Regions from separate parts of the Pantoea sp. Lu_F5_004 genome, predicted to be linked through region 2. Evidence: predicted binding sites of a transcription regulator. Region 2 holds the regulator's gene; the other holds the start of a gene.
The links. The regulator PurR, encoded in region 2, represses purine synthesis genes. The targets are predictions, from matches to a motif close to CANGCAAACGTTTGCNTG.

Region 1: gcvT (glycine cleavage system aminomethyltransferase GcvT) is a predicted target of PurR. The motif match lies at 13,783-13,800, and genes of this name have one in related genera.

Annotation. Positions count from the first base shown of each region.
Region 1 is NZ_CP194946.1:815,141-830,272, forward strand. It holds gene fbaA (class II fructose-bisphosphate aldolase) at 1-837, shown strand, start outside; gene mscS (small-conductance mechanosensitive channel MscS) at 1,029-1,910, shown strand; gene argO (arginine exporter ArgO) at 2,035-2,658, shown strand; gene ACR8BN_RS03910 (oxidative stress defense protein) at 2,802-3,524, shown strand; gene ACR8BN_RS03915 (LysR family transcriptional regulator ArgP) at 3,666-4,571, opposite strand; gene rpiA (ribose-5-phosphate isomerase RpiA) at 4,754-5,413, shown strand; gene serA (phosphoglycerate dehydrogenase) at 5,693-6,931, shown strand; gene ACR8BN_RS03930 (5-formyltetrahydrofolate cyclo-ligase) at 7,276-7,869, opposite strand; RNA gene ssrS (6S RNA) at 7,962-8,144, opposite strand; gene zapA (cell division protein ZapA) at 8,184-8,513, opposite strand; gene ACR8BN_RS03945 (YecA family protein) at 8,684-9,262, shown strand; gene pepP (Xaa-Pro aminopeptidase) at 9,309-10,631, shown strand; gene ubiH (2-octaprenyl-6-methoxyphenyl hydroxylase) at 10,628-11,806, shown strand; gene ubiI (FAD-dependent 2-octaprenylphenol hydroxylase) at 11,820-13,022, shown strand; gene gcvT (glycine cleavage system aminomethyltransferase GcvT) at 13,854-14,951, shown strand; gene gcvH (glycine cleavage system protein GcvH) at 14,975-15,132, shown strand, end outside.
Region 2 is NZ_CP194946.1:2,287,817-2,302,948, forward strand. It holds gene ACR8BN_RS10595 (alkene reductase) at 1-705, shown strand, start outside; gene gloA (lactoylglutathione lyase) at 822-1,229, shown strand; gene rnt (ribonuclease T) at 1,350-2,018, shown strand; gene ACR8BN_RS10610 (Grx4 family monothiol glutaredoxin) at 2,062-2,397, opposite strand; gene ACR8BN_RS10615 (C40 family peptidase) at 2,763-3,560, shown strand; gene ACR8BN_RS10620 (YnhF family membrane protein) at 3,608-3,697, opposite strand; gene purR (HTH-type transcriptional repressor PurR) at 3,979-5,004, shown strand; gene punR (DNA-binding transcriptional activator PunR) at 5,001-5,906, opposite strand; gene punC (purine nucleoside transporter PunC) at 6,014-7,216, shown strand; gene cfa (cyclopropane fatty acyl phospholipid synthase) at 7,526-8,674, shown strand; gene ACR8BN_RS10645 (riboflavin synthase) at 9,011-9,670, opposite strand; partial or broken gene ACR8BN_RS10650 (MATE family efflux transporter) at 9,873-11,245, shown strand; tRNA gene ACR8BN_RS10655 (tRNA-Val) at 11,398-11,474, shown strand; tRNA gene ACR8BN_RS10660 (tRNA-Val) at 11,478-11,554, shown strand; tRNA gene ACR8BN_RS10665 (tRNA-Val) at 11,566-11,642, shown strand; gene pykF (pyruvate kinase PykF) at 11,987-13,399, shown strand; gene ACR8BN_RS10675 (major outer membrane lipoprotein) at 13,704-13,940, shown strand; gene ACR8BN_RS10680 (L,D-transpeptidase family protein) at 14,022-15,047, opposite strand; gene sufE (cysteine desulfuration protein SufE) at 15,103-15,132, opposite strand, start outside.

The sequences.
Region 1 (15,132 bases), 1.5 Mb from region 2:
GCGGCAATTTTCGGCGCTATCGCGGGTGCGCACCATGTCCACCTGATGGCTGAACAGTATGGCGTGCCGGTTATCCTGCACACTGACCACTGTGCCAAGAAACTGCTGCCATGGATCGACGGTTTGCTGGACGCAGGTGAAGAGTACTTCCAGAAAAACGGTAAGCCACTTTTCTCTTCTCACATGATCGATCTGTCAGAAGAGTCACTGGAAGAGAACATCGAGATCAGCAGCAAATATCTGGCGCGCATGGCGAAACTCGACATGACGCTGGAAATCGAACTGGGCTGCACCGGTGGTGAAGAAGATGGCGTTGATAACAGCCACATGGACGCATCTGCACTCTATACCCAGCCAGAAGATGTGAACTACGCGTACGAAAAACTGAATGCTATCAGCCCGCGCTTCACCATTGCGGCCTCATTCGGTAACGTTCACGGCGTTTACAAGCCAGGCAACGTGAAACTGACTCCGACCATTCTGCGCGATTCGCAGAAATATGTGTGTGAAAAACATGGCCTGCCGCACAACGCGCTGGACTTCGTTTTCCACGGCGGTTCAGGTTCTTCTGCTGCAGAAATCGAAGAGTCTATCAGCTACGGCGTGATCAAGATGAACATCGATACCGATACCCAATGGGCAACCTGGGACGGCATCCTGCAGTACTACAAAAAGAACGAAGGCTATCTGCAGTCGCAGCTGGGTAACCCGGAAGGCGCTGACAAGCCAAACAAAAAATACTACGACCCACGCGTCTGGCTGCGTTCAGCCCAGGCCTCTATGGTGGTGCGTCTGGAGCAGGCCTTCAAAGAGCTTAACGCTGTCGACGTGCTGTAACTGAAGAGTCGTTACCGTACAAAAAAGGCCCGGAAGGGCCTTTTTTTGACCTTTTTTCGCCAGAATGGCGTCAAAGGTCATGCAGGTTTGGCACGCCGCCATTTATTGTTTACCCTTTTGTCAGGGATTGTCAGAGCGGTTCTGACAATGTGGTGTCATTTCCCTTGGGAATTTAATTACAGGATGGTTACATGCAGGATACGGGTATGCTCGGTGAACTCAATAACGCGGGAAACTGGATAGTACGTAATCAGGAGCTTCTGATTAGCTATGCGGTAAACATTGTCGCAGCCATTGCGATTATCGTTGTGGGGATGATGATTGCACGCATCATCTCCAACACCGCTAATCGTCTGCTGCAGGCACGCCACATTGATACGACCGTTGCTGACTTTCTGTCGGCGCTGGTGCGCTACGGCATTATCGCATTCACACTGATCGCGGCACTTGGGCGCATCGGGGTACAGACAACCTCGGTCATCGCCATCCTCGGTGCGGCCGGTCTGGCTGTGGGTCTGGCCTTAAAAGATTCGCTGTCAAACCTTGCGGCGGGCGTGCTGCTGGTGATTTTCCGTCACTTCCGTGCCGGTGAGTTTGTTGATCTGGGCGGTATCATGGGTACGGTAATGAACGTACAGATCTTCTCTACCACGCTCAAGTCAGCCGACGGCAAGCGAGTGGTGGTGCCTAACGGTAAAATCATCGCCGGAAACATCATCAACTTCTCACGTGAGCCGGTACGCCGCAATGAATTTATCATTGGCGTCTCTTACGATGCGGATGTTGATCAGGTTCTGACGCTGCTGCGTGAAGTGGTCGACGCCGACAGTCGTGTGTTACAGGATAAAGGCGTGCAGGTCGGTCTGAATGAGCTGGCGGCTTCTTCAATGAACTTTGTGGTGCGTTGCTGGAGCAACAGCGGCGACCTGCAGGACGTTTACTGGGATCTGCTGAAGAACTTTAAGCGTGCGCTGGATGGAAAAGGGATTGGTATTCCTTATCCACAGATGGATGTGCATCTGCACCGTGTCAGACAGTCCGACGCAACTACGCCAGAGACTCAGCCACAGTAATCTTTCAGTGGGCGGCTTCCGTCGCCCATTCATTTTGCTAATCGCAGATTAATTCTTTCAATTTCCGCTAATCATCCTCTCTCTTTATACTTCTCCTCCTCTAACGATGTGAGGAACTAATCCTGTGTTATCTCTCTATTTTCAGGGACTTGCCCTAGGCGCCGCGCTGATTCTGCCGCTGGGGCCGCAGAACGCTTTTGTTATGAATCAGGGCGTGAAGCGTCAGTATCATCTGATGACGGCGGCCCTCTGCTCGCTGAGCGATATTCTGCTGATTTGCGGTGGGATCTTTGGCGGCAGCGCCTTGCTGAGCCAGTCTCCACTGCTGCTGATGGTGATCACCTGGGCGGGTGTAGCCTTTCTGTTGTGGTATGGCTGGGGCGCACTGCGTAGCGCTTTTCGCGGCGACGCCGATCTGGCGGATGGTGAGCCATTAAAGCAGAGCAGGGGACGCATTATCGCGACGCTGCTGGCAGTGACCTGGCTCAATCCACACGTCTATCTCGATACCTTTGTGGTGCTGGGCAGTCTTGGCGGGCAGTTGCCGACCACCACCGCGCGTCAGTGGTTTGCGCTAGGCACCATTAGTGCCTCTATCCTGTGGTTCTTTGGTCTGGCGCTGCTGGCCGCCTGGCTGTCACCACGCCTGCGCACCGCCAAAGCCCAGCGTATCATTAACCTGCTGGTGGGCGCGGTGATGTGGTTTATCGCCCTGCAGCTGGCGCGCCAGGGCATTGCCGGATTTTGATCCCAACGTCAATCCGATGCGGTTATTGCCGCGCGGAGGCCGAACTTTTGCCATAATGACCACTCAAAGCATGGCGCATACCGATGCGCTGTTGGGCTTCGCCGGTTGGAAGCCGTCATAGTACCTTTTCAAGGAGGACTTTCATGAAACTGAAAGCATTGGCTCTGGCCGCAATCATGAGCGCCGGGGCATTGCCTGGCGTACACGCTGATGAGTTACCGAACGGGCCACACGTGGTGACCTCAGGCAAGGCAACGGTCGATGCCCGTCCCGATATCGCCACGCTCTCTATCGTGGTGAACGTGTCGTCAAAAGATGCCGCAGATGCGAAAAAGCAGGCGGATAGCCGGGTTGCACAATATTTCGATTTTCTGCAGAAAAACGGCATTGAGAAGAAAGATATTGATGCGGCAAACCTGAGCACCCAGCCAGAGTACGATTACACCAAAGAGGGTAAATCCGTCCTGAAAGGCTACCGTGCGGTGCGTCAGGTGCAGGTAACCCTGCGTCAGCTGGACAAGCTGAATGATCTGCTGGACGGGGCGCTGAAGTCCGGTCTGAATGAGGTGCGTAGCGTCGAGTTAGGCGTGGCAAATCAGGAGAGCTACAAAGAGCAGGCGCGTAAAGCAGCGATTAAAAATGCGACTCAGCAGGCATCACAGCTGGCTGAAGGCTTTAACGCGAAGCTGGGATCGATCTACAGCATTCGTTATCAGGTCGCTAACTATCAGCCAATGCCGATGAACCGTATGTATAAAGCGGCTACAGCGGCAGATACCTCGGCGCAGGAGACCTACGATCAGCAGAGCATCAACTTTGACGATCAGGTTGATGTGGTGTTTGAGATCAAGCCCAACACGCCATAATGCAAAACGGGGCTGATGCCCTGTTAAGACTGCCGATGAATCTCAGGATCTGACCTTGTTCCCTGAGCCAATCCATCCTTACAGCCGTTCGGGGCATAATTTGTCAGCAGTAAAAACGGGGCTTTCGCCCCGTTTTTGTTTTCAGGCTGCGACGTCATCCTGACGCAGCACCCGATGTCCATGCGCAATGAGCGCATCGGTCACCCGACGCATTAACCGGCTTTCCGGTGCAAAACGATGCCAGTAGAGCATCCGGCGCTGACACAAGCCTGGCGTCAGATCAATTAACTCACCGCTCGCCAGCTCACGCTCAATCTGCAGATGCGGGATCATACAGCAGGTCGAACCCTGTCGCGCCATCTGCACAAAGGCTTCAGAGGAGTTCACGATGTGGCAGGGCACACTGCCCGGTGAGAGATCAAAGTTCTGTTGCAGGAAGGCCTGATGCATATCATCAAGATGGTCAAACGCCACCGCAGGCGCTTTCAGCAGGGCAGAGCGGGTGACGCCGTTGGGGAAGAAGCGATCGGCAAAGTCGCGCGACGCCACAAACAGGTAGTCGAGGGCGCCGAGCTGATCCACCAGGCAACTGGGCAGCGGCTGCGGCTGAATACTCACCGCACCCACCACTTCACCACGACGCAGACGCTCCTGGGTGCGGGTTTCATCTTCGACCTGCAGATTCAGGCGTACGGGTGAATCTGCCAGCACATCTTTCAGCGCAGGCAGCAGCCAGGTCGCCAGACTGTCGGCATTGACCGCCAGCGACAGCAGCAGCGGCGTGGTGCCACTGTTCTCATCGCCCAGCCACTCCTCTTCCAGCAGTTCCACCTGGTGCAGCAATGCCAGCAGTTTCTGACCCTGTTCGGTCGGACGTGGTGGCACGGTGCGCACCAGCAGCGGCTGGCCAAACAGATTCTCCAGCTGCTTGATACGCTGTGAAACCGCTGACTGAGTGATACATAATTTTTGAGCGGCACGCTCAAATCCGCGTTCGCGGATCACTGAATCCAGCGCCTGAAGCGTTCGATAATCCGGGCGTTTCATTATTCTTCTCTCTCCTTCAGGATGGATGTCACTATGCCACAAAAGTATCACCTGTGATGGCTCTCTTGTTTTTTGTGGGCTGGCTTCCAAAGCGATAAATCCACGTCGGTCAGCCGAGCATTTTCAGCAAGCCTTGTTTTATACTACGCGCACTTCGTTGTCGCACAGGTTTTAAACATACCATGACCCAGGATGAACTGAAAAAAGCCGTTGGCTGGGCTGCACTTGAGTACGTGCAGCCGGGCACCGTTGTTGGTGTGGGTACCGGATCCACCGCTGCCCACTTTATCGATGCGCTTGCCACGGTCAGGCATCAGATTGAAGGTGCCGTCTCCAGCTCGGATGCCTCAACCCAGAAGCTGAAGAGCCTGGGTATTCAGGTGTTCGACCTGAACGAGATTGACCTGCTGTCGGTGTACGTAGATGGCGCGGATGAGATCAACCCACAGATGCAGATGATCAAAGGCGGCGGCGCGGCGCTGACGCGCGAAAAGATCGTGGCCGCCGTGGCTGAAACCTTTATCTGTATCGCTGACGCTTCAAAAGAGGTCGATGTGCTGGGTCGTTTCCCGCTCCCGGTCGAGGTGATCCCAATGGCGCGCAGTTACGTGGCGCGTCAGCTGGTGAAAATGGGCGGCTTGCCTGAGTATCGTCAGAACGTGGTTACCGATAACGGCAACATTATTCTCGATGTGCATAATCTGCGCATTCTCGATCCCATTGAGCTGGAAAAAACCATCAACGCCTTGCCAGGTGTCGTTACCGTGGGCCTTTTTGCCGCGCGCGGTGCTGATATTGCGCTAATTGGCGGGCCTGATGGCGTGAAAACCATCAAAAAATGATCTGTCCGGCGTCGATGCGGCGTCGGTTATTTCTGCCCGCAAATCATCTTTTCTCGCTGTGGTGAAATTTGGTGACTTATGTCACATAACCGTCATCCGCAGCGGGTTCGTTCTCTCTTCCAGGCTGACCTCCTTATTTTGTCCGGCAATGTGCTGTCGTCAGCCGCTGCCGTGCTGGCGGCCGGGCAATCGTTTGTATTGCCCGACGCGATTTTTTTGATATTTTGACAGAAGGCTGGCTTATGGTAGTCCTCATTGAATGCTGAATAGGATCGGGAAATGGCAAAGGTATCACTGGAAAAAGATAAGATTAAGTTCCTGCTGGTGGAAGGTGTCCATCAGAGCGCGCTGGAGAACCTGCGGGCTGCAGGCTATACCAACATCGAATTCCATAAGGGCGCACTGGATTCCGACGCGTTAAAAGCATCGATCCGTGATGCACACTTTATTGGTATCCGTTCCCGCTCCCAGCTCACTGAAGAGATTTTTGCGGCGGCTGAAAAGCTGGTCGCCGTTGGCTGTTTCTGTATCGGTACCAACCAGGTTGATCTGCAGGCGGCTGCCAGCCGGGGTATTCCCGTGTTCAATGCGCCGTTCTCAAATACCCGCTCGGTTGCGGAGCTGGTGATTGGTGAGATGCTGTTGATGCTGCGTGGCATCCCGGAAGCGAATGCGAAAGCACACCGTGGCATCTGGAATAAGATTGCCAAAGGCTCATTTGAAGCGCGTGGCAAAAAACTGGGTATTATCGGTTACGGCCATATCGGAATGCAGCTGGGCGTGCTGGCAGAAAGCCTGGGTATGCATGTTTTCTTCTACGACATTGAAAACAAGCTGCCGCTGGGTAATGCCACGCAGGTACGCCATCTGGCCGATCTCCTCAACATGAGCGACGTTGTCAGCCTGCACGTGCCGGAAACCGTCTCTACACAGGATATGATTGGTGCAGAGCAGCTGGCGCAGATGAAGCCTGGCGCGCTGCTGATTAACGCCTCACGCGGTACCGTAGTAGATATTCCGGCACTGTGCGATGCGCTGGCCAGCAAACAGGTGGGTGGCGCAGCCATCGACGTCTTCCCGAGCGAGCCAGCAACCAACAGCGAGCCGTTTATCTCTCCACTGAGTGAGTTCGACAACGTGATCCTGACGCCGCACATTGGCGGATCGACGGAAGAAGCGCAGGAGAACATCGGCATTGAAGTGGCTGGCAAGCTGGCGAAATACTCCGATAACGGCTCGACTCTCTCGGCGGTTAACTTCCCCGAAGTGTCACTGCCGATTCACGGTATCAGCGCCAGTCGTCTGCTGCATATCCATGAGAACCGCCCTGGCGTGCTGACGGCCATCAACCAGATTTTTGCCGAGCAGGGCATCAACATCGCTGCCCAGTATCTGCAAACTTCGCCGTTTATGGGCTATGTGGTGATCGACATTGATGCAGAGCCGGAAGTGGCCGAGAACGCGCTGCAGCTGATGAAGGCGATTCCGGGTACCATCCGCGCTCGTCTGCTTTACTAAGCGCTACCAACCTGAACAGGCGCTTAGTCGCGTCTCTTCAGGTAGTTAATACAGGCTGTCCCGATTTGCTGTAAGACCGAGACTGCGAAGAGAACACGGTCAGATCGGAAAGACGCAAAAGCCGCCATCCATGGCATGCCCGGCCCGCGCGATTACGCACATCATCCCTGAGGTGCGCCCGTAACCGGGCCAACGCGTGGCGTTGTTCAAAAACGCTCCCGGCGTTTTTATCCGGGCGGCGGGACGCTTTCCTCTTATGACCATGTTCCCTGCGCGTTGAGCTATTTCATTGCAGCCAGATGCGCCCGGATGTGGGTTTTCACTTGTCTGCAAAAGCGACTCTTCTACTCCCACAGCCAGAGTTTTGACGGCGTCATTACCGCCGGCAAAGGCACATCCCATTCTGCCACCGGCAGGCTATCGACCTGCTGACAATCGTGTGCCAGGCCCACCGGCAAAAAACCGTGCTGCCGCCAGTTCTGCAGGGTGCGATCGTAGAAGCCGCCGCCCATCCCCAGACGCTGCCCATGCTGATCAAACGCCACCAGCGGCACCATCATCAGATCCAGTTGATCAAGGGTGATCAACTGCCGGATATCCAGCGGCGGTTCAGGAATGCGCAGCTTATTTTTGAGCAATGGGGTATCGGGCGAGTAGCGCAGAAACAACAAATTACCGGGAGAGAAGGGGTGTAAAACCGGCAGACAGACTGTTTTCTTCAGATGCCAGAGGCGGGCAATCAGCGGACGGGTATTGAGTTCGCCATCCACCGACAGAAACAGGGCAATATTGCGCGCTTCGGTCACCGGGGCGTAGTTGAGCGCATGTTCAGCGAGCTGCTCAGCAGCCTGCGTTTGCTGCTCATCGGTAAGTGCCCGTCGCAGATGTCGCACATGCTGGCGAATCGCCTGACGCTGGGTCATTGAAGGTTCAGACATGGAAGGTTCAGACATGATTTCCCCGCCGGATAAGTCGCTGTTGAGCGACTATAACATGTCAGTCAGGGGAAAAAAGCAGGACTACAGGAAGAGAGATCTCCGAGATGCCGCCGTAGGCTGTAACCCTTGAACCCTTGGTTCAAGGTGAACATGCCGTCATAACCATCAGGCTTCTCGGACGAACCGAGCATGCACACAGGTTACGAGCGTCACATTCTGTTTTTTCGAAATATCGGCTCAGGGGACTGGCCCACATGCAAACATCTCAGAGAAAATTTACCTCACCGTTACTTAAGTATAGCAACCATGAAGTTTTATTCGAACTTCGCACCCTCACGCTCAGAGATGCGACCCTGCTCAACTAATGCCTGTTCAATCGTCTGCTGCAACATACGGATACGCTGTTCCATATTAGCAGCATAATCGCGCGTTTTCACTTTCTCTTGCGCCAGCTCGTGGCAGACGTTTAACGCGGCGATGAACACCAGTTGTTCTGTATTGGTGACTCTAGTGCGAACTTTTAGATCTTGCAACCGTTGATTGAGATCTTCAGCCGCGCTATTGAGCGCATCTTGCTGCTCTGGCGGACAATTTACTCTCAACGAACGACCAAAAATTTGTAAATCTACCGGTTGTGCAGACATGCCACCTTCCTGACTGATTACTTCGCTCGCAACTCCCTTAGCAGTCAATGGCTTGGGAGGCGGGCAACTATATAGACCCACGAAATAAGATACAACCCCTTTTCTGGAAACCTTGAGGCAGCTAGTGGTAGCATAACACGAACTTATTCTGCCAACGACGATGAAAACTTATGTCCTTACAGAACGCAACCCCCGATTACAACGCGCTCGCGGCGGTGCTCTCACAGCAGGGCGTTGGAATGACGCCCGCGGAAATGCATGGCCTGCTGAGCGGGATCCTCTGCGGTGGTAACCAGGACACCAGCTGGAAGACGCTGGTACACGATCTGGCTAACGAAGGCATGGCGTTTTCACACACTCTTGCCGTGCCGCTGGCGGAGCTACACGAGCATACGGCGACTACGCTGGAAGATGAAGGCTTCCTGTTTCAGTTGCTGCTACCTGCTGACGACGACATCACCGTCTTTGACCGTGCCGACGCGCTGGCGGGCTGGGTTAACCATTTTCTGCTCGGCCTGGGCGTAACACAGCCTAAACTGGATAAAGTCACCGGCGAAACCGGCGAAGCAATCGATGATCTGCGCACTATCGCACAGCTCGGTTACGAAGAAGATGAAGACCAGGAGGAGCTGGAGCAGTCGCTGGAGGAGGTGATTGAGTATGTACGTGTCGCCGCGCTGCTGTGCCACGATACGTTCACCCGCCCGCAGCCAACCGCGCCAGAAGTGCAAAAACCGACGCTACACTAATTTCAGGTCAACGAGTTTAACCGGTCAGTTTACAGGGAGTGCAGAGATGATTTCACTGGAACGATTCCTGCAGCGTCGTCAGGCGCTGCTGGCGAAGATGGTGCCTGGCAGCGCAGCGTTAATCTTTGCTGCGCCAGAAGTGATGCGCAGTAATGACACCGAATATCCGTTCCGCCAGAGCAGCGACTTCTGGTATTTCACCGGTTTTAACGAGCCGCAGGCATTGCTGGTGCTGATCAAAAGCGATGAGAATCATAACCACAGCGTGTTGTTTAACCGCGTGCGCGATCCTGCCGCGGAAACCTGGTCTGGCCGTCGCCTGGGTCAGGAGGCCGCACCCGACAAACTGGGCGTCGATCGCGCTTTACCCTGGAATGATATTGGTGACCAGCTGCACCTGCTGCTGAATGGCCTGGATGTGGTTTACCATGCGCAGGGCGAATATGCCCACGCGGACACACTGGTGTTCAGCGCGCTGGATAAGCTACGTCGCGGCTTCCGCCAGCATCTTAGTGCGCCCGATACCCTCACTGACTGGCGTCCCTGGGTGCATGAGATGCGTCTGTTTAAAGATGCGGATGAGATTGAACTGTTACGTCGCGCCGGGAAAATCAGTGCACTGGCGCATACCCGCGCCATGCAAACCTGCCGGCCAGGCCTGTTCGAGTATCAGCTCGAAGGGGAAATTCAACACGAATTTAACCGTCACGGCGCGCGTTTTCCCTCCTATAACACCATTGTGGGTGCCGGAGTTAACGGCTGCATTCTGCACTACACCGAAAACGAAAGCGAAATGCGCGACGGCGATCTGGTGCTGATCGATGCAGGCTGTGAGTTCCACGGCTATGCAGGCGATATCACCCGCACCTTCCCGGTTAACGGTAAATTCAGCCCGGCGCAGCGCGCGATTTATGACATCGTGCTGGCTTGCCTCAACCGCTCGCTTGAACTGTTCCGGCCGGGCATCAGCATTCGTGAAGTGAATGATGAAGTGGTGCGTATCATGGTCACCGGGCTGGTGGAGCTGGGCATTCTGGAGGGCGACGTCGATACGCTTATCGCCGAGGAAGTCCATCGTCAGTTCTATATGCATGGCCTGGGCCACTGGCTGGGGCTGGATGTTCACGATGTCGGCCACTACGGTACCCCGAGCCGCGACCGCGTACTGGAACCGGGCATGGTGTTAACCGTCGAGCCGGGTCTTTATATCGCACCGGATGCCGACGTGCCCGCGCAGTATCGCGGCATTGGTATCCGAATCGAAGATGACATTGTGATCACTGAAGATGGCATTGAAAATCTCACCGACAGCGTCGTGAAAGAGGCGGATGAGATTGAAGCATTGATGGCGGCGGCAAAACAGGCATGACGATTCTGATTGCCGGTGGCGGCATGACCGGGGCGACGCTGGCGCTGGCGATCTCCCATCTGACCCAGGGCACACTGCCGGTAACGCTGATTGAAAGCAGCGAGCCCGGCAGCCGGGCGCATCCCGGTTTCGACGGCCGCGCTATTGCGCTCTCTGCCGGTACCTGCCAGCAGCTTGCGGACATCAATCTGTGGCAGCACATCGCCCGTTGTGCCACGCCGATTACCGACATTCATGTCTCCGATCGCGGTCACGCCGGTTTTGTGTCGCTGGCGGCGGCTGACTACGCTATTCCGGCGCTGGGACAGGTTGTCGAGCTGTTTGACGTCGGTCAGCGTCTGTTTGCGGAACTGAAAAAAGCACCCGGTGTAACGCTGCGCTGTCCGGCTCGTGTTACCCAGGCTAACCGCCGTGAGCAGCAGGTTGAGGTGACGCTGGACAGTGGCGAACAACTCAGCGGCAAACTGCTGGTGGCGGCGGATGGCACGCGATCTGCGCTGGCGGCTTCGTGCGGCATTCAGTGGCAAAGAGACGACTATCAACAGCTTGCCGTGATTGCCAATGTCTCCACCGCGCTGCCTCATCAGGGCCGGGCATTTGAACGTTTTACCGAAAATGGCCCGCTGGCGCTGTTGCCGATGTCCGGCAATCGCCTGTCGCTGGTCTGGTGTCATCCGGTTTCGCAGCGTGAACGCATTGAGCAGTGGAGCGAGGCCGAATTCCTCAGCCAGCTGCAGCGTGCCTTTGGCTGGCGGCTGGGTAAATTCACCCACACCGGCCAGCGTGAGTATTACCCGCTGGCGCTGCACCGGGCGATGTCGCCAGTGACGCATCGCGTGGCGGTGGTGGGCAATGCGGCGCAGACGCTGCATCCGATTGCCGGGCAGGGCTTCAACCTGGGCCTGCGCGATGTGATGTCGCTGGCTGAAACGCTGGCAGCCGCCCATCGGCAGCAGCAGGACCCCGGCAGCTATGCGGTGCTGCATCATTACCAGCAGCGTCGTCAGCCCGACCGCGCCGCCACCATCGGTATCACCGACGGACTGGTTCGCGTCTTCGCGAATCGCTATGGTCCGCTGGTGGCAGGACGTAACCTGGGCCTGCTGGCGATGGATCATCTGCCGTGGTTAAGAAATCAACTGGCTGAGCGCACGCTTGGCTGGGTTAAGCGTTAATAAAGAGGCTCAGATGCAAACTTTTGATGTGGTGATTGCCGGTGGCGGTATGGTGGGACTGGCGGTGGCCTGCGGCTTGCAGGGCAGCGGACTGCGCATCGCCGTACTGGAAAAATCACCGGAGCCACCGCTGGCGCTGAGTGCGTCACCGTCAGTTCGCGTGTCGGCAATCAATGCCGCCAGCGAACGGCTGCTGCAGAAGCTGGATGTCTGGTCGACCATTCTCTCGCTGCGCGCCAGCGCTTATCACGGCATGGAAGTGTGGGATAAGGACAGTTTCGGCTCCATCGCCTTTGATGATGAGCAGCAGGGCCTGTCGCATCTGGGCCATATCATCGAAAATCCGGTGATCCACAATGCGCTCTGGCAACGTGCCAGCGCCTGCAGCGACGTGACGATAATGGCACCCTCGCAGTTACAGCAGGTCGCGTTTGGTGACAACGAAGCCTTTGTTACCCTGCAGGATGGCAGCATGTTAAGTGCGCGATTAATGATTGCCGCTGACGGCGCTAACTCCTGGCTGCGCAACAAAGCCGATATTCCGCTGACCTTCTGGGATTATGATCACCATGCGTTAGTGGCAAATGTCCGCACTGAGAAGCCGCACGACGCAGTAGCGCGCCAGGTGTTCCACGGCGACGGCATTCTGGCTTTCCTGCCGATGCAGGATCCGCATCTCAGTTCCATCGTCTGGTCGCTCTCGCCACAGGAAGCGAGCCGTCTGGAAACCATGCCGGAAGCGCTGTTCAATCAGCAGCTCTCGGTGGCGTTTGATATGCGGCTCGGCCTGTGCCAGCTGGAAAGCGAGCGCAAATCGTTTCCGCTGGTGGCGCGCTATGCCCGCAATTTCGCGGCACACCGTCTGGCGCTGGTGGGCGATGCGGCTCACACCATTCATCCGCTGGCGGGTCAGGGCGTTAACCTTGGCTTCATGGATGCCGCCGAGCTGATCGGTGAGATTCGCCGCCTGCATCAGCAGGGCAAAGATATTGGTCAGCACCTCTATCTGCGACGCTATGAGCGCAGCCGTAAACACAGCGCCGCGATGATGCTGGCGGGAATGCAGGGCTTCCGTGAAATGTTCGCAGGCAATAATCCGGCGAAAAAATTGCTGCGCGACGTGGGTCTGAAACTGGCTGATCGCCTGCCGGGTGTTAAACCCATGATGCTGAAGCAGGCGATGGGCCTGAATGATCTGCCCGCCTGGCTACGCTAAATTCGCTTTTCTGTTAAGCCAGCTTTTGCTGTAATGCTGAGCAGTTAAGATTAGATTTGTAAAGGCTGTCACGGTCAAACGTGGCAGCTTTTTTTATGGGCGAGCGAGCCGCAGTGCGGGCCAGCGCACCTCTGCTGCTGCCGGGCCGTCCTCGCGCCGCTCACGCGGTACCTTCGGCTTTGACGTCGTGCCGACGAACCGTTCGGGGATCGGCCCTCCCTGGCCGGCCCCGAACTCTCCACGCTTCCCGGCGTGGACTTCTGACCCACCGTCACGCCTCAGCGCTGCGGATAGCCCTTTCAGCAGCAGAGGCGCTCAGGCCTCCACTCTCGTGCCCTTTTTAACAATACACACTGAAGTTTCAGAGCAGGCCCGGCACCAGACTGCATTATCACCTGCCGCTTAACTGACAGGCATTACAGCTTCTGCTGGCTTTTTTATGCCTGACACCGCTCTGCACCACAAAAAGGCAACGCTGCACCAGCAGAGGTCTTCGTTTGATTTATTCTAATTTTGCGGATTAATTCGCATTACTTTTTCTCATTCTTCTGTCCGCTGAGCGCGGGATTTTTTTAACATCCTGAATGCCATCCCGCATAAATTTGCTGCGTATATTTAAAATCCCTGCATTTATTGCGCGATTAATCACAAAATTGCAGTTTTATATCCTGTTGGCAGCCGTTCCTGGTTAGGCTGTGCCTCTGCTTTCGACCCCGGTTTGCTTATGGTTAATCGTCAGATTCGGTGGTAACGTCAGCCCTAAGAGAACGTTTGCGTCGGCACTGAATCCCGGCGCATTTTTGCACTCACTCGCTTCTGCACAGGATGGTTATGACTCAGCAAACACCTCTGTTTGAACAGCATCAGGCCTGCGGTGCCCGCATGGTGGATTTTCATGGCTGGATGATGCCGCTGCACTATGGCTCCCAGATGGATGAACATCATGTAGTGCGCACCGACGCAGGTATGTTTGATGTCTCTCACATGACCATCGTCGACCTGACAGGCCCGCGTACCCGTGAATTTCTGCGCTACCTGCTGGCAAATGATGTGGCAAAACTGACCCAGCCAGGCAAAGCGCTCTACACCGGGATGCTGAATGCCTCGGGTGGCGTCATTGACGATTTGATTGTTTACTTTATGAACGAAGAGTTCTTCCGGCTGGTGGTGAACTCTGCCACCCGTGAAAACGACCTCGCCTGGATCACGCAACACGCGCAGGGCTATGGCATTACGCTGACGGAACGCGACGACCTGGCGCTGATTGCCGTGCAGGGTCCGCAGGCGCAGCAGAAGGCACAGACGCTGTTCAGCGAGGAGCAGCGTCAGGCTGTTGCTGGCATGAAGCCATTTTTCGGTGTGCAGGCGGGTGACCTGTTTATCGCCACTACCGGCTATACCGGCGAAGCCGGATATGAGATTGCTATGCCCGCAGACGAGGCGGCCGATTTCTGGCAGCGTCTGCTGGCCGCTGGCGTAAAACCTGCCGGACTGGGCGCACGCGACACGCTGCGTCTGGAAGCGGGTATGAATCTGTATGGTCAGGAGATGGATGAAGGCGTTTCACCGCTGGCTGCCAACATGGGCTGGACGGTCTGCTGGGAACCTGCTGACCGCGATTTCATCGGCCGGGAAGCGCTGGAACTGCAGCGTGAACGCGGTACCGAAAAGCTGGTGGGACTCATCCTCACAGAAAAAGGGGTGCTGCGTAACGGCTTGCCGGTGCGTTTCACCGATGACCAGGGGCAGCCGCAGGAGGGGATCATCACCAGTGGCTCTTTCTCACCGACGCTGGGTTGCAGCATCGCCCTGGCGCGCGTACCGGCCTCAGTCGGCAGCACCGCCATCGTTGAGATCCGTAACCGCCAGATGCCGGTCCAGGTTACCCGTCCCGTTTTTGTCCGCGCCGGTAAACCGGTCGCTCAGTAAATTTTATTCAGGAGAAATGGCCAATGAGCAATGTGCCGAATACGTTGAAGTACCGCGACAGCCACGAGTGGGTGCGCAAAGAAGAAGATGGCAGCTACACCGTGGGTATCACTGAACATGCGCAGGAGCTACTGGGCGATATGGTGTTTGTCGATCTGCCGGAAGTGGGCGCGACGTTTGC
Region 2 (15,132 bases):
ACCTCACTGCGTGCTGAAGATGGCAGCGTCTATCGCGAAGATACCTCAACGCCGCGTGAGCTGACAGTGCCAGAGATTAAGCAGATCGTGGCAGATTTTGGCCAGGCCGCAGCCAACGCGCGTGAAGCGGACTTTGACCTGCTTGAGCTGCACTCGGCGCACGGTTACCTGATGCACCAGTTCCTGGCACCAGGCTCAAACCAGCGTACTGATGAATATGGCGGCAGCATCGAAAAACGCGGCCGCTTTGCGCTGGAAGTGGTTGATGCGGTGATCGCTAACTGGTCAGCCGATCGCATTGGTATTCGCGTCTCACCTATCGGCAGCTTCCAGAATCTGGACAACGGCCCGGATGAAGAGGAAGCGGCGCTGTGGTATATCGGCGAGCTGGCAAAACGCAATATCGCCTATCTGCACCTCTCCGAGCCAGACTGGGCCGGCGGTCAGCCTTATACCGACGCCTTCCGTCAGAAAGTGCGTGATCTCTTCCCGGGTGCCATCATTGGTGCCGGTGCCTATACCGTTGAGAAAGCGGATGACCTGATTGGTCGCGGTCTGATCGATGCGGTTGCGTTTGGTCGCGATTACATTGCTAACCCGGATCTGGTTGAGCGTCTGCAGCAGGATGCCCCACTCAATCCACAGCGTCCGGAAAGCTTCTACGGCGGCGGCGCGGAAGGTTATATCGACTACCCGACGCTGTAACCGGTTCGGGCTGCCGTCCGGGATGATGACGGCAGCCATTATTCAATAGCGATTTTCATCGCTATACTTAGCGCCTGAGTCATCGGGCGATGGCGTTTTATTTAAAAGAGGATGTTATGCGTTTACTTCATACCATGCTGCGCGTTGGCGATCTGCAACGTTCAATCGATTTCTACACGCGTGTGCTGGGCATGCGCGTGCTGCGTCAGAGCGAAAACACCGAATACAAATATACCCTGGCATTTGTGGGCTACACCGACGAGAGCGAAGGTGCGGTGATCGAACTGACCTATAACTGGGGCGTCGATAAGTATGACCTCGGTGATGCCTATGGTCATATTGCGCTGGGCGTTGATGACGCAGCAGCGGCCTGCGAACGTATCCGCAAAGATGGCGGCAACGTGACGCGTGAAGCTGGCCCGGTTAAAGGCGGCTCCACCATTATTGCCTTTGTTGAAGATCCCGATGGTTACAAAATCGAGCTGATCGAAAACAAAGATGCCGGTAACGGCCTCGGCAACTAAACCTGCCTGTCAGCCTGCCCGATCGGGTGGGCTGAATCCCCTTCTCTGCGCTTCATCTGCTGCACCCGGCCCCGTTTTTTGCCATAATACGCGCTGCCCTTTTTCTGCAACGAGATCCTGATGTCTGAATCGAATTCCCCTAATGCACTCAATCAACGTTTCCGTGGCTTCTATCCGGTGGTGATCGACGTTGAAACCGCGGGTTTCAATGCGCAAACCGATGCGTTACTGGAGATTGCCGCTATCACGCTGAAGATGGATGAAGAGGGATGGATTCAGATTGACCAGACGCTGCATTTCAACGTCGAACCTTTTGTCGGATCGCTGCTGCATCCCGAAGCTCTGGCCTTTACCGGCATCGATCCCAGCAATCCGTTGCGCGGCGCGGTCAGTGAATATGAGGCGCTGCACGCTATTTTCAAAATGGTGCGTAAGGGCATTAAAGACAGCGGCTGCAATCGCGCCATTATGGTGGCGCACAATGCCACTTTCGACCTGAACTTTATGTCAGCGGCGGCGGAACGAGCCAGCCTGAAGCGCAATCCGTTTCACCCGTTTGCCACCTTTGACACCGCGGCCCTGAGCGGGCTGGTTTTGGGTCAGACGGTGCTGGCGAAGGCCTGTATTGCGGCGGGAATGGAGTTTGACAGCACGCAGGCGCATTCTGCGCTCTATGACACTCAGCAGACGGCAACGCTGTTCTGCGAGCTGGTGAACCGCTGGAAACGGTTAGGCGGCTGGCCACTGCCCTTCGCGGAAGGCGATGCAGAAGCCACGACATCCGCATAAGGGATGCCGCAATGAAAAAGGCCGACATGATGTCGGCCTTTTTTTATTCTGCTTCTTTAAATTTTTCTGCGGTCTCTTTGATCAGCGTCTGCAGCTCACCACGTTGTAACATCTCAACGATGATGTCGCATCCACCGACCAGCTCGCCATCGACCCAGAGCTGCGGGAAAGTTGGCCAGTTAGCGAATTTCGGCATCTCGGCACGAATGTCCGGGTTCTGCAGAATATCCACGTAAGCAAAACGCTCACCGCAGGCTGACAGCGCCTGCACCGCCTGTGCAGAGAAACCGCAGCTTGGCAGTTTCGGGGAACCTTTCATGTACAGCAGGATCGGGTTTTCTGCGATCTGGCGCTGAATTTTTTCTACAGTACTCATAATTGCCTTCCTTAATTCGTCACATCGTGTTTGTTTATTGTAGCGACTTCGCAGCGTGACTGAAAACGAGATTTTGATCGCTGCCCGATTAAATCGCCATCATTGTTAAGTCATGCTCCGGAACACCTGAATACCTGATTATTAACAGCAGGTAACAGATTAATAATTCGTAATAATTTCGTTGATATAAGACGCTGAAAATGTTCATTTTCAGCACGATTATGTGAGTTGCAAAGATTAATATTAAAAGGCATTACAGTTTTTAAAAGAACTGGACTAGAATGGCCTGGGCGCTGATCCTGGATCAGATTAATCTCAACTTTGTCGCGGTGCGTAGTGGCCCTGACAACTTAACTAATCAACGGACTATGCGTTTAATCATTACGTTTTTCATGCTGGCCTTTGCGCAACTGTTTTTCAACATCGCCGCTGCGTCGCCTCACGCGCCGGTGAACGTCAGTACGCATAAAGCAGAGAAAAAGAGTGCACGCGAAGATGAGCGTCGCAAGCGTCGCCCGGTGAAAACGGTGACGAAAAAGACTCGCCTCAGCCCGGTTCAAAAATTAAAAACAAAAAAACTGAAAAAAGTCGAACTCACCGCGAAACAGACGCCTGCTAAGAAGACCTCGCTAAAAACCGCCCGTCTCAGTAAGAACAAAGAGAAAAAACGTTATGGTCATCAGCGCCTGCTGAAAACCGCTGAGGTCACCACCAGCGAGACCGGCACGATTAAGATGAGCAAATCTCACCGTCAGCGCTATCAGAAGGCCCGCGAAACCGCGATGACCAAGCTGATGGGTCAGTTGGGTAAACCCTATCAGTGGGGCGGTACCTCTCCCCATACCGGTTTCGATTGCAGCGGCCTGGTCTGGTACGCCTATAAAGATCTGGTGAAGTTTAAAATCCCACGTACCGCTAACGAGATGTACCACCTGCGTGACGCCGCGCCGATCAAGCGTGAGTCGCTGGAGAAAGGCGATCTGGTCTTCTTCCGTATCAATGGACGCGGTACTGCGGACCATGTCGGCGTTTACCTGGGTGATGGCAAGTTTATCCAGTCGCCACGCACCGGCAAAGATATTCAGATCAGCGCGTTAGGAGAAGATTACTGGCAGCGCCACTATATTGGTGCCCGTCGGGTGATGACGCCGAAAACCATACGCTGAGCAGCGGAACAACCAGAAGAGAGCCGGGATAATCCCGGCTTTTTTTATTAGTGCAGAATAGCGGTAAAACTAAAGGCCACAATCATCAGCAGACAGCCCGCGGTGGTCATTAAAGCCAGTTTAAGATCGGTACTCATTGCTTCCTCCTTAGTCACACAATTAGCAGGGGTATCGCATTTTCCCACAGGGCCCGGTAAAAATCTCGTTTTATCCGTTCAGCCTTGTTAGAATCCCGCCTTTGTTGCGCAACGCGCGCAACCCTGATTCCGTTTGCGCACGTTTTCAGGCGTTTTTATTACGCCAGCGGCCTGTTTACTGGCCAGGAAAGCTGCATTTTTGCGGAAAAAACCCTGAGCAGACGCAAACGTTTAACACTACGCTTATCATAGAGTTAGATAAGCACTGGAGTCCGATTTTCATGGCAACAATTAAAGATGTGGCGAAACGCGCTGGCGTCTCAACGACCACCGTTTCGCACGTCATCAATAAAACCCGCTTTGTGGCTGAAGAGACGCGCAACGCGGTCTGGCAGGCGATTAAAGAACTGCACTACTCGCCGAGCGCCGTGGCGCGCAGCCTGAAAGTGAACCACACCAAGACACTGGGCCTGCTTGCCACCTCCAGCGAAGCGCCCTATTTCGCTGAAATTATCGAAGCGGTTGAAAATCACTGTTTTGACAAAGGCTATACGCTGATTCTGGGTAATGCGCATAACGATCTGCAAAAACAGCGCGCCTATCTCAGCATGATGGCGCAGAAACGCGTCGATGGGCTGCTGGTGATGTGCTCTGAATATCCGGACGATCTGCTGCAGATGCTGGAAGAGAATCGCAATATCCCGATGGTGGTAATGGACTGGGGCGAGTCGCGCGCCGACTTCACCGACACGGTACTGGATAATGCTTTCCAGGGCGGCTATCTGGCGGGACGCTATCTGATTGAACGCGGACACCGGGATATTGGTGCTATCCCCGGTCAGATGGAGCGTAACACCGGTGGCGGACGTCATGCTGGTTTCCTGAAGGCGATGGAAGAAGCGGGTATTCAGCCACGCGCCGAGTGGATTGTGCAGGGTGACTTTGAGCCGGAGTCAGGCTATCAGGCGATGCAGCAGATCCTGTCGCAGAAGCAGCGTCCGACGGCGGTTTTCTGTGGCGGTGACATCATGGCGATGGGCGCGATTTGCGCCGCCGACGAGATGGGTTTGCGCGTCCCCCAGGATATTTCGGTGATCGGCTATGACAATGTGCGCAACGCCCGTTATTTTGCACCGGCCCTGACCACGGTGCATCAGCCTAAAGCCCAGCTGGGTGAGAAAGCGCTGGAAATGCTGCTGGACCGCATTACCAGTAAGCGCGAAGTGTCACAAACGATTGAGGTCCATCCGACGCTGATTGAGCGCCGTTCCGTGGCCGATGGCCCATTCCGCGACTATCGCCGTTAATGCTCGCTTAACCACTCCTGATTAAGCGTTTGCGCATCACCCAGATAGCTGAGCAACCAGCCTGTCGCCGGTGATGCGCGATCCTCTGCCCAGCTGACGCAGCATGGGCTGTCCGGAAACGCCACCGGCAGCGTCAGTTCAACCAGCTCGCCACTGTCGAGCAGTGGCCTGGCCAGATGGCCCGGCACCATCGCCACACACAATCCCGCCTGCACGCACTCCAGCCCGGTTTGCCACTCCGGCACCACCAGCCTGCGCTGGTTATCCAGCGTCCATGTCATACGACGCGGCAGTGCGCGTGAAGTATCTTCCAGCACCAGGGACGGCCAGCTACGCAGCGTGTCATCATCTATCTGGCTCGCCTGTGTCAGAGGATGGTCGGGCGCAACCACGCAGCGCCAGTTAAGCGTGCCCATATCCCGGAAAGCAAAGCGTCCGCCCACCGGTATTGCCTGCGTGGCACCAATCGCCACTTCCACCCGGCCATCGGCCAGCGCATCCCAGACGCCGTTAAAGACTTCATAGCTGATGATCAGCTCCATATCGGGAAAGTGGCGATAGAAATCTTTGACCAGTTGTCGGGTGCGCTGAGGTTTAGCGATACGGTCAACGGCTATGCTTAGCTGGCCGCGCCAGCCGTTAGCCAGCTGCTGACACTGTCGCCGGGTGGCAAGCATTTTTTTGATGACGCTGCGTCCTTCCCGGACAAAATGCTCACCCGCCGGGGTCAGAACCACTTCGCGATGCTGCCGTTCAAACAGCGGTACCGCCAGCCAGTTTTCCAGCTGACGCACCGTATAGCTGATGGCAGAGGGCACACGATGTAACTCCTGCGCGGCGGCGCTGAAGCTCCCTCCACGGGCGACAGCGTCAACCACCTCTAATGCATATTCTGACCACATAATTTTCCTTCAAAAATTTTAACAGCAATCGGCAAATATTACCGTTTCACAGCAGCAAACGCACCTTTTACACTCTGCCGCGTTTATCCTGCAAAAATGAGAATCAGATGCTGTCGAATAAAGGGTTTATGCCCTACCTTGCCCTGCTGAGCATGCTGGGCTTTTTAGCCACTGATATGTACCTGCCCGCCTTTGGTGCGATGCAGCAAACCTTTAACACTTCACCCGGTCTGATCAGCGCCAGTATGAGTCTCTTCCTGGGCGGCTTCGCCGTGGGTCAGCTCTTCTGGGGACCGCTTTCCGATCGCATCGGCCGTAAACCGGTGCTGCTGGCCGGACTGGCCATGTTTGGCGCTGGCTGCGCAGGCATGCTGTGGGTGAATGATATCTATCTGATGCTGGCGCTGCGTTTTGTCCAGGCGATTGGTGTCTGTGCCGCTGCCGTAAGCTGGCAGGCGCTGGTGGTGGATCGCTATCCTGCAGCACGCGCTAACAAAGTCTTTGCCACCATTATGCCGCTGGTTGCGCTCTCTCCGGCGCTGGCTCCGCTGCTGGGTGCCTGGCTGATCGGCCACTTCCACTGGCGTTCGATTTTCCTGGTGCTGACCCTGATTGCGGTGGCGTTGATTCTGACCACGCTGCGTCTGCCCACCGTGCGCAAGGCAGCGGGAGAAAAAGGTGCGCAGCCGGGCTTTTTCACGCTGCTTAAATCCCGGGTCTACAGCGGCAACGTGCTGATCTATTCCGCCTGCTCCGCCAGCTTCTTTGCCTGGCTGACCGGATCGCCCTTTATTCTGGCGGATCTGGGTCTGTCGCCCGCCGATATCGGTCTGAGTTATGTGCCCCAGACGCTCGCCTTTTTAATTGGCGGTTTCGGCTGTCGCACCCTGCTCAACCGCTTTAACGGCGCACAGTTGCTGCCCTGGCTGCTGGGCGTCTACAGCCTGAGCATCCTGGCGCTGTTTGCTGTTGCGCTTGCTGGCAGCAGCACGCTGGTGAGTCTGATGGTTCCGTTCTGCGGTATGGCGCTGGCTAACGGCGCGATCTATCCGATTGTGGTGTCCAGTGCGCTGATGCCCTTCCCGACAGCTACCGGTAAAGCCGCCGCGTTGCAGAATACACTGCAGTTAGGACTCTGTTTCGCTGCCAGCCTGGCGGTATCGGCCGGTTTAACGCAGCCGCTATTTACCACTACACTGATGATGACGGTGACAATTGTGCTGGCGCTGATGGGTTACGCCATGCAGCGTGCCGCAAGCGCACAAACTGTTGTTGCCTCTGCGCAACCTGCCTGCCAGGATAATCAGTGACACACTGACTTTTTAGTTAGCGCCCTAACAATAAGTTATTGAATATTGACCCGCGTGAGCATATACTCATCCGGGTCAACAAATCTGTAATAAATCAACAATATAATAACGTAATAATCTGATTGGCACCCTGCTGCCGGGACGGTATTCGCGCGCGTTATTCTCACCTTACCCGACCTGCTGCAGGCTGTTCCAGTCCTCTGTATCACACAAATAACCGGTTGCGGAGCCATCCGCATCGTTTCTCAATGCCTGAATAAATTGGCTACTCTTTGTTCAGGTTCAGATTGGACAGGTGGTGGAAAATCTATGAGTTCATCTTATGCAGAAGAAGTGAGCCTCGAAGAAAACCATTGGTATCGCATCGTTCATGAACTGCTGGAAAAAGCGGATATCGAAATTAATGGTTCACGTCCCTGGGATATTCATATTAATCATCCTGGTTTTTTTAAACGTGTTCTGCAGGAGGGCTCTCTTGGGCTCGGTGAGAGCTATATGGATGGATGGTGGGAGTGTGACCGGCTGGATATTTTCTTCCATCAGGTACTTAAGCATAAACTCGATCAGCAGCTGCCTCATCACTTTAAAGATACGCTGCGCATTGCCGCCGCACGCTTAACCAATCTGCAGTCAAAAAAGCGGGCGTGGATTGTCGGTAAAGAGCATTACGACCTGGGCAACGACCTCTTTTCACTGATGCTCGATCCGTACATGCAATACTCCTGTGGCTACTGGAAAGAGGCGACGACACTGGCGACGGCGCAGGAAGCCAAGCTGGATATGATCTGCCGTAAATTAGCGCTGGAACCCGGAATGTCACTGCTGGATATCGGCTGTGGCTGGGGCGGACTCGCGGAATTTGCCGCACGTCATTATGGCGTTAAAGTGCATGGCGTGACGATTTCCGCCGAACAACAGAAACTGGCGCAGCAGCGCTGTAGCGGATTAGACGTCACGATTCTGTTGCAGGATTATCGCGATCTGAATGAGCAGTTTGATCGTATTGTGTCGGTGGGTATGTTTGAACATGTCGGGCCGAAAAATTACGCGACCTATTTTGACGTGGTCGATCGTAATTTAAAGCCTGACGGTATTTTCCTGCTTCACACCATCGGCGCGATTAAAACCGATATGAGTGTCGATCCCTGGATCGATAAATATATCTTCCCCAACGGCTGCCTGCCTTCGGTGCGCCATGTGGCCGATGCCAGCGAGCCCCATTTTATTCTGGAAGACTGGCACAATTTCGGCGCAGATTACGACAAAACACTGATGGCCTGGCATGAACGCTTTTTGCAGGCCTGGCCAGAGCTGGCCGATAAATATGGCGAACGCTTTAAGCGGATGTTCTCCTATTATCTGAATGCCTGTGCGGGTGCCTTCCGGGCGCGTGATATTCAGCTGTGGCAGATCGTGTTCAGTCGCGGTGTAGAGGGGGGATTACGGGTGGCGCGGTAGGGGTTAAAAAGCGGGCAATTAAGAAAGCGCTACCCCGGCCAAAGACTTTATAAGACTGGCCTGTTTTGCTTTAAAAGGAAGCGTTGCGCAAGGAACAGGGTCAGATCGGAAAGTCGCAAAACCTGTCATCCCTGACACGCCCGGCCCACGCGATTACGCACCTCATCCCTGAGGTGCGCCCGTTGCCGGGCCAACGCTTTGCGTTGTTCAAAAACGCTCCCGGCGTTTTTATCCGGGCGGCTGGACGCTTTCCTCTTCTGACCCGGCGCCCTGCGCTTTTATAGTGCTGACAGAGTAAAACCGATTGGGCTGTCTGCGGTGCTTACGCGCCTTTTATTAACTCTCTGTCGTTGACTGGCCGGTCAGCATGCTCATCGCCGCCGCGGCATCGCGCTGTGCTAATACCCGCTCAACGGTCTCCACGATTGCCTGCGTGTGCGGATCGATTTCAATATTCACCCGATCGCCAAAGGTCTTCGCCCCCAGCGTAGTACGCTCCAGCGTTTCCGGGATCAGATAGACGCAGAACTTAGTCTTAGTCACATCGCCTACCGTCAGGCTGATACCGTCGATGCCGACAAACCCTTTATGCAGAATATATTTCATCTGCGCCGCATCCTGGATTTTAAACCAGACCTCGCGGTTATGTTCTGACTGGATAATCTTGCAGATTTCAGCGGTGGTCATAATATGACCAGACATCAGATGTCCGCCTATTTCATCGCTGAATTTCGCTGCACGCTCAATATTGACCACATCGCCCTGACGTAAATCGCCAAGGTTAGTTACCCGCAATGTCTCTTTAATTAAATCAAAACTGACGCGGTCGCCTTCAATTGCCGTTACGGTTAAACAGCAACCGTTATGGGCTACGGATGCGCCCAGCGCCAGACCCGGTAAGAGCTCTTCCGGCAGGCGGACAGTGTGGGTACGAAACAGTTCTTTCTCTTCAATGGACACGATTTCTGCGGTGCCCTGCACAATACCGGTAAACATAGTCTTTGCCTCTGCGAAGTTTACGCTAGTTTATCACAGCTCAGGTCGGCTGTTAGATTTCAGCCCGCGCCGCCGCTTTATAGCGGAGCAAACCGCATTGTGTGACAAAGATTGGCGAATTCTGTTACGCCAGTTACACTAGCTCGCGAAATTCCCCGGGCTTCCTGCCCCTTTTAATTCATTCAATAAGTCAGGTGTTAACGTGCAGAAGTATTTAACAGAAGCGCGTCAATTGCTGGCCCTTGCGATTCCGGTCATCCTTGCTCAGGTGGCTCAAACCGCAATGGGATTTGTGGATACCATTATGGCCGGCGCAGTCAGCGCCACGGATATGGCCGCCGTTGCTGTCGGCACCTCTGTCTGGCTACCGGCCATCCTGTTTGGTCATGGTCTTCTGCTTGCATTGACGCCCACCGTTGCGCAACTCAATGGTTCTGGCCGCCGCGAACGCATCGGTGAACAGATCCGCCAGGGATACTGGCTTGCCTTTTTCGTCTCCCTGCTGATTATGGTGCTGTTGTGGCATGCCGGTTATCTTATCCGGGCGATGCATGACATCGATCCAGTGCTGGCGCTGAAGGCAGAAGGCTATCTGCATGCCCTGCTGTTCGGCGCGCCAGGCTACCTCTTCTTCCAGGTGCTGCGCAATCAGTGCGAGGGGCTGTCGAAAACCAAACCCGGCATGGTGCTGGGCTTTTTAGGCCTGATGTTCAACATCCCGCTCAACTATGTCTTTATCTATGGCCACTTCGGCATGCCTGCCCTGGGCGGTGTCGGCTGCGGCGTGGCGACCGCCTCGGTCTACTGGGTGATGTTTATCTGCATGCGCTACTGGGTGCGCCGGATGGGTAGCATGCGCGATATCCGTATGGAGAGCCGCTGGTCCCCCCTTCCCGTCCGATTCTGAGCCGCCTGATGACACTGGGATTGCCAGTGGCGCTGGCACTCTTCTTTGAGGTCACACTGTTCGCCGTGGTCGCCCTGCTGGTTTCGCCACTGGGCATCGTTAACGTGGCCGGCCACCAGATTGCGCTCAATTTCAGTTCACTGATGTTCGTATTGCCGCTGTCGCTGGGTGTCGCGACCACCATCCGCGTCGGTTATCGTCTGGGCCAGGGCTCCACCGAGCAGGCACGGGTCGCGGCCTGGACCGCCCAGGGGGTTGGCATCAGCATGGCGGCGCTGACCGCCATTTTTACCGTGACATTTCGTCATCAGATTGCCCTGCTCTATAACGACAACCCTGAAGTGGTGACGCTGGCGGCACAGCTGATGCTGCTGGCGGCAATTTATCAGTTCTCAGACTCGATACAGGTGATTGGCAGCGGGATCCTGCGCGGCTATAAAGATACGCGGTCGATTTTCTTTATTACCTTTATCGCTTACTGGCTGCTGGGGCTGCCCGCCGGTTATCTGCTGGCGCTGACCGACTGGCTGGTGCCGCGCATGGGTCCTGCGGGCTTCTGGTGCGGCTTTATTATCGGTCTGACCTCGGCTGCGGTGATGATGCTCTGGCGCATCAGACGGTTACAGCAATCACCGGCGGAAATTATCCTGACGCGTGCAGCACGATAACGTTCGAGGCGGGTCATTCATGGCCCGCAATGACGAAAAAAACGACGGTTAGCACAGTTGCTGTGCAGTCATGGCGAAAAAACCATTTTCCCCTTGCCAGCCTCACACGCTGCCGTTAATATTCGTCCCCGCTGTCGCCCTGACAGCATGTTGCGCTCTTAGCTCAGTTGGTTAGAGCACCACCTTGACATGGTGGGGGTCGATGGTTCGAGTCCATTAGAGCGCACCAAGTGCGTCCGTAGCTCAGTTGGTTAGAGCACCACCTTGACATGGTGGGGGTCGGTGGTTCGAGTCCACTCGGACGCACCAATATTCAGAATGCGCTCTTAGCTCAGTTGGTTAGAGCACCACCTTGACATGGTGGGGGTCGATGGTTCGAGTCCATTAGAGCGCACCACTTTCAGAATTCCTTCAGCTTGCGCAACTCCACTTTTATTGATCTGCATCGCTTCCCCCTTCTGCTTTTTGATTGGTTTTCGCATACTTAGCGTCTATACTGTCCCGCGTTGCTTACTTGAAAGGTTTCAGCGATCACGTGCTTACTGCGATAACTCAAATGATTTGCGCAACAACAGCGTGGTGGTTACCAACCGTAACCGCACAACTTCCCTGCACGCCTGGCCTTCGTCACCTATTCTTACTCAGTACTGCCCTTTTCAGTCTCAATCAGAAATTTCACTTCGATGCGCTGCCATCGGATTCCGCCCTTATTCATCCATCACAACTTACAGAAAATCCGTCATGAAAAAGACTAAAATCGTTTGTACAATTGGCCCGAAAACCGAATCCGAAGAGATGCTGACTCAGCTGCTTGAAGCTGGCATGAATGTTATGCGTCTTAACTTCTCTCACGGCGACTACGCTGAGCATGGTCAACGCATCACCAACATGCGTGCCGTTATGCAAAAAACCGGCCGTCAGGCCGCTATCCTGCTGGATACCAAAGGCCCTGAAATCCGCACCATGAAACTGGAAGGCGGCAACGATGCGGCTCTGAAAGCGGGTCAGACTTTTACCTTTACTACAGATCAGAGCGTGATTGGCAACAGCGAGCGCGTTGCGGTGACCTACCCGGGTTTCACTGCTGACCTGAAAATCGGCAACACGGTGCTGGTCGATGATGGCCTGATTGGTATGGAAGTGACCGAAGTCACTGAAAATACCGTGGTGTGTAAAGTCCTGAACAATGGCGATCTGGGTGAAAACAAAGGCGTTAACCTGCCAGGCGTCTCTATCCAGCTGCCAGCACTGGCCGAAAAAGATAAGCGCGACCTGATTTTTGGTTGTGAGCAGGGTGTAGACTTTGTCGCCGCCTCTTTCATCCGTAAACGTTCAGATGTGCTGGAAATTCGCGAGCACCTGAAACAGAACGGCGGCGAGCATATCCAGATCATCTCCAAAATCGAAAACCAGGAAGGCCTGAACAACTTCGACGAAATCCTCGAAGCGTCAGACGGCATCATGGTTGCGCGTGGCGACCTGGGTGTTGAGATCCCGGTTGAAGAAGTGATCTTCGCGCAGAAGATGATGATCAAAAAATGTAATAAAGCACGCAAAGTGGTCATCACGGCTACCCAGATGCTCGATTCCATGATCAAGAACCCGCGCCCTACCCGCGCAGAAGCCGGTGACGTGGCAAACGCCATTCTTGACGGTACCGATGCTGTGATGCTGTCAGGTGAGAGCGCCAAAGGCCGTTATCCGCTGGAGTCGGTCACCATCATGGCGACCATCTGTGAGCGTACCGATCGCGTGATGAAGTCCCGCATCGACAGCCAGAGTGATAACCGCAAAATGCGTATCACAGAAGCTGTCTGCCGTGGTGCTGTAGAGACCGCTGAGAAGCTGGAAGCGCCACTGATTGTGGTTGCTACCGAAGGGGGTAAATCTGCTAAAGCCGTGCGTAAATACTTCCCGAATGCGACCATCCTGGCGCTGACCACCAATCCGATGACTGCCCGTCAGCTGATCCTGAGCAAAGGGATTGAGACACGTCTGGTGACAGAGATCGCTTCAACCGATGATTTCTATCGTCTGGGTAAAGAAGCGGCGCTGGAAAGTGGCTACGGCCAGAAAGGCGATGTCGTGGTGCTGGTGTCAGGTGCATTAGTACCAAGCGGAACTACCAACACCGCTTCTGTACACGTTCTGTAAAACTCTCTCTGACCATTATTTTGAAGCGCCTTTATCGGGCGCTTTTTTTTATTTCTACTTAAACCAAATGTCAGAAAATTCCAATCGAAAATAACTATTCAAATACTCTTAATATTAAGGTTAATCCGATTAAATCTCTCTGTTTTCGCTAAATTTTTTTATCATATTCTGTGATTCGCTGCTTCTTTGAGCGAACGATCAAATTTAAGCATCTTCTCATCAAAAATTTATTCTCAACTTAAAAAGCTTTGTGTAATACTTGTAACGCTACATGGAGATTAACTCAATCTAGAGGGTATAAATAATGAATCGTACTAAACTGGTACTGGGCGCGGTAGTTCTGGCTTCAACTCTGCTGGCTGGTTGCTCAAGCAACGCTAAAATCGACCAGCTGTCTTCAGACGTTCAGACTCTGAACGCTAAAGTTGACCAGCTGAGCAACGACGTGAACGCAGTGCGTTCAGACGTTCAGGCTGCTAAAGATGACGCAGCACGCGCTAACCAGCGTCTGGACAACCAGGCTCACTCTTACCGTAAGTAAGAGTTCTGGTTTAAAAATGGCGCCTTTATGGCGCCATTTTTTTTGCTCCGAATTCAGTGCCCTTCACAGGCACTTATCCGGTCAGGGCTGAACCGCGTTGCCCTCAGCCTGTGTCACCGGGCTATCAGCCCCCACAGATGCGCTCTCCAGCCCCGCAGGCGGCACGGTATCACTCTGCACCGGCTCCCCACTGCTGACGAGCACAGGCATGCCTGAGCGTCGTGCTAAGCTGGCTTTAATCAGCGCGCTATCACTCTTCTCACTTTTCATAAACTGCTTCACTCCGGCAGTGAGTGCAATCGGCATGGTCTGCGGATCGTCCTTGTCGTTGCGTGACAGCGGCTGATGCACTTCCACGTAGCGTTTCCCATCCGGCTCTACAGCGTATTTCACCGGCTGATTGATGATCTGTACCCGCGTCCCTTTCGGAGCTGAATTAAACAGCGCTTCGATATCTTCTGAACGCAGACGGATGCAGCCTGAACTGACGCGCATGCCGATGCCGAATTTCGCATTAGTGCCATGGATCAGATACTGGCCGGTGCCGCGCGCCAGACGCATGGCAAACTGCCCCATCGGGTTATCCGGTCCGGCGGGAACTACGCCAGGCAGCGTGATGCCCTCTTTGGCGTAGCGTTTGCGGATGTTCGCCGTGGGCGTCCAGGTAGGATTAGGGATCTTCTGGCTGATCTGCGTCACCATCACTGGCGTGGCCGCACCCAGCTGGCCAATGCCGATGGGATAGACAATGACCTTATCCTCCCCTTTGGGGTAGTAGTAGAGACGCAGCTCGGCCAGATTCACCACAATCCCTTCGCGCGGCGTATCGGGCAGGATCATCTGCAGTGGAACCGTCAGTTGCGTGCCCGCTTTGGGAAGCCAGGGATCGGTACCGGGATTCGCCTCCAGCATGCTCAGCAGGCCGACCTGGTAGCGCGCCGCAATCGCTTCCAGAGGTTGTTTATTGTCAGGAACCTGAGTCAGGACGTTTTCGCCAATCAGGCGACTGTCAGGTGGTGGCAGCGGATATTCGGTGGCGAACGCGGATGCAGAGAGCCCAAAGCAGGTCAGCAGCAATGCACCGGCTAAACGTAAAGCAGGTTTCATGCAATTTTCTCGTCAGATAAAAAACAGACGCCGGATGGCGTCTGTGGAGTGTAACTTAGCTGAGGTTCTGAGCGGTATGGCGAAT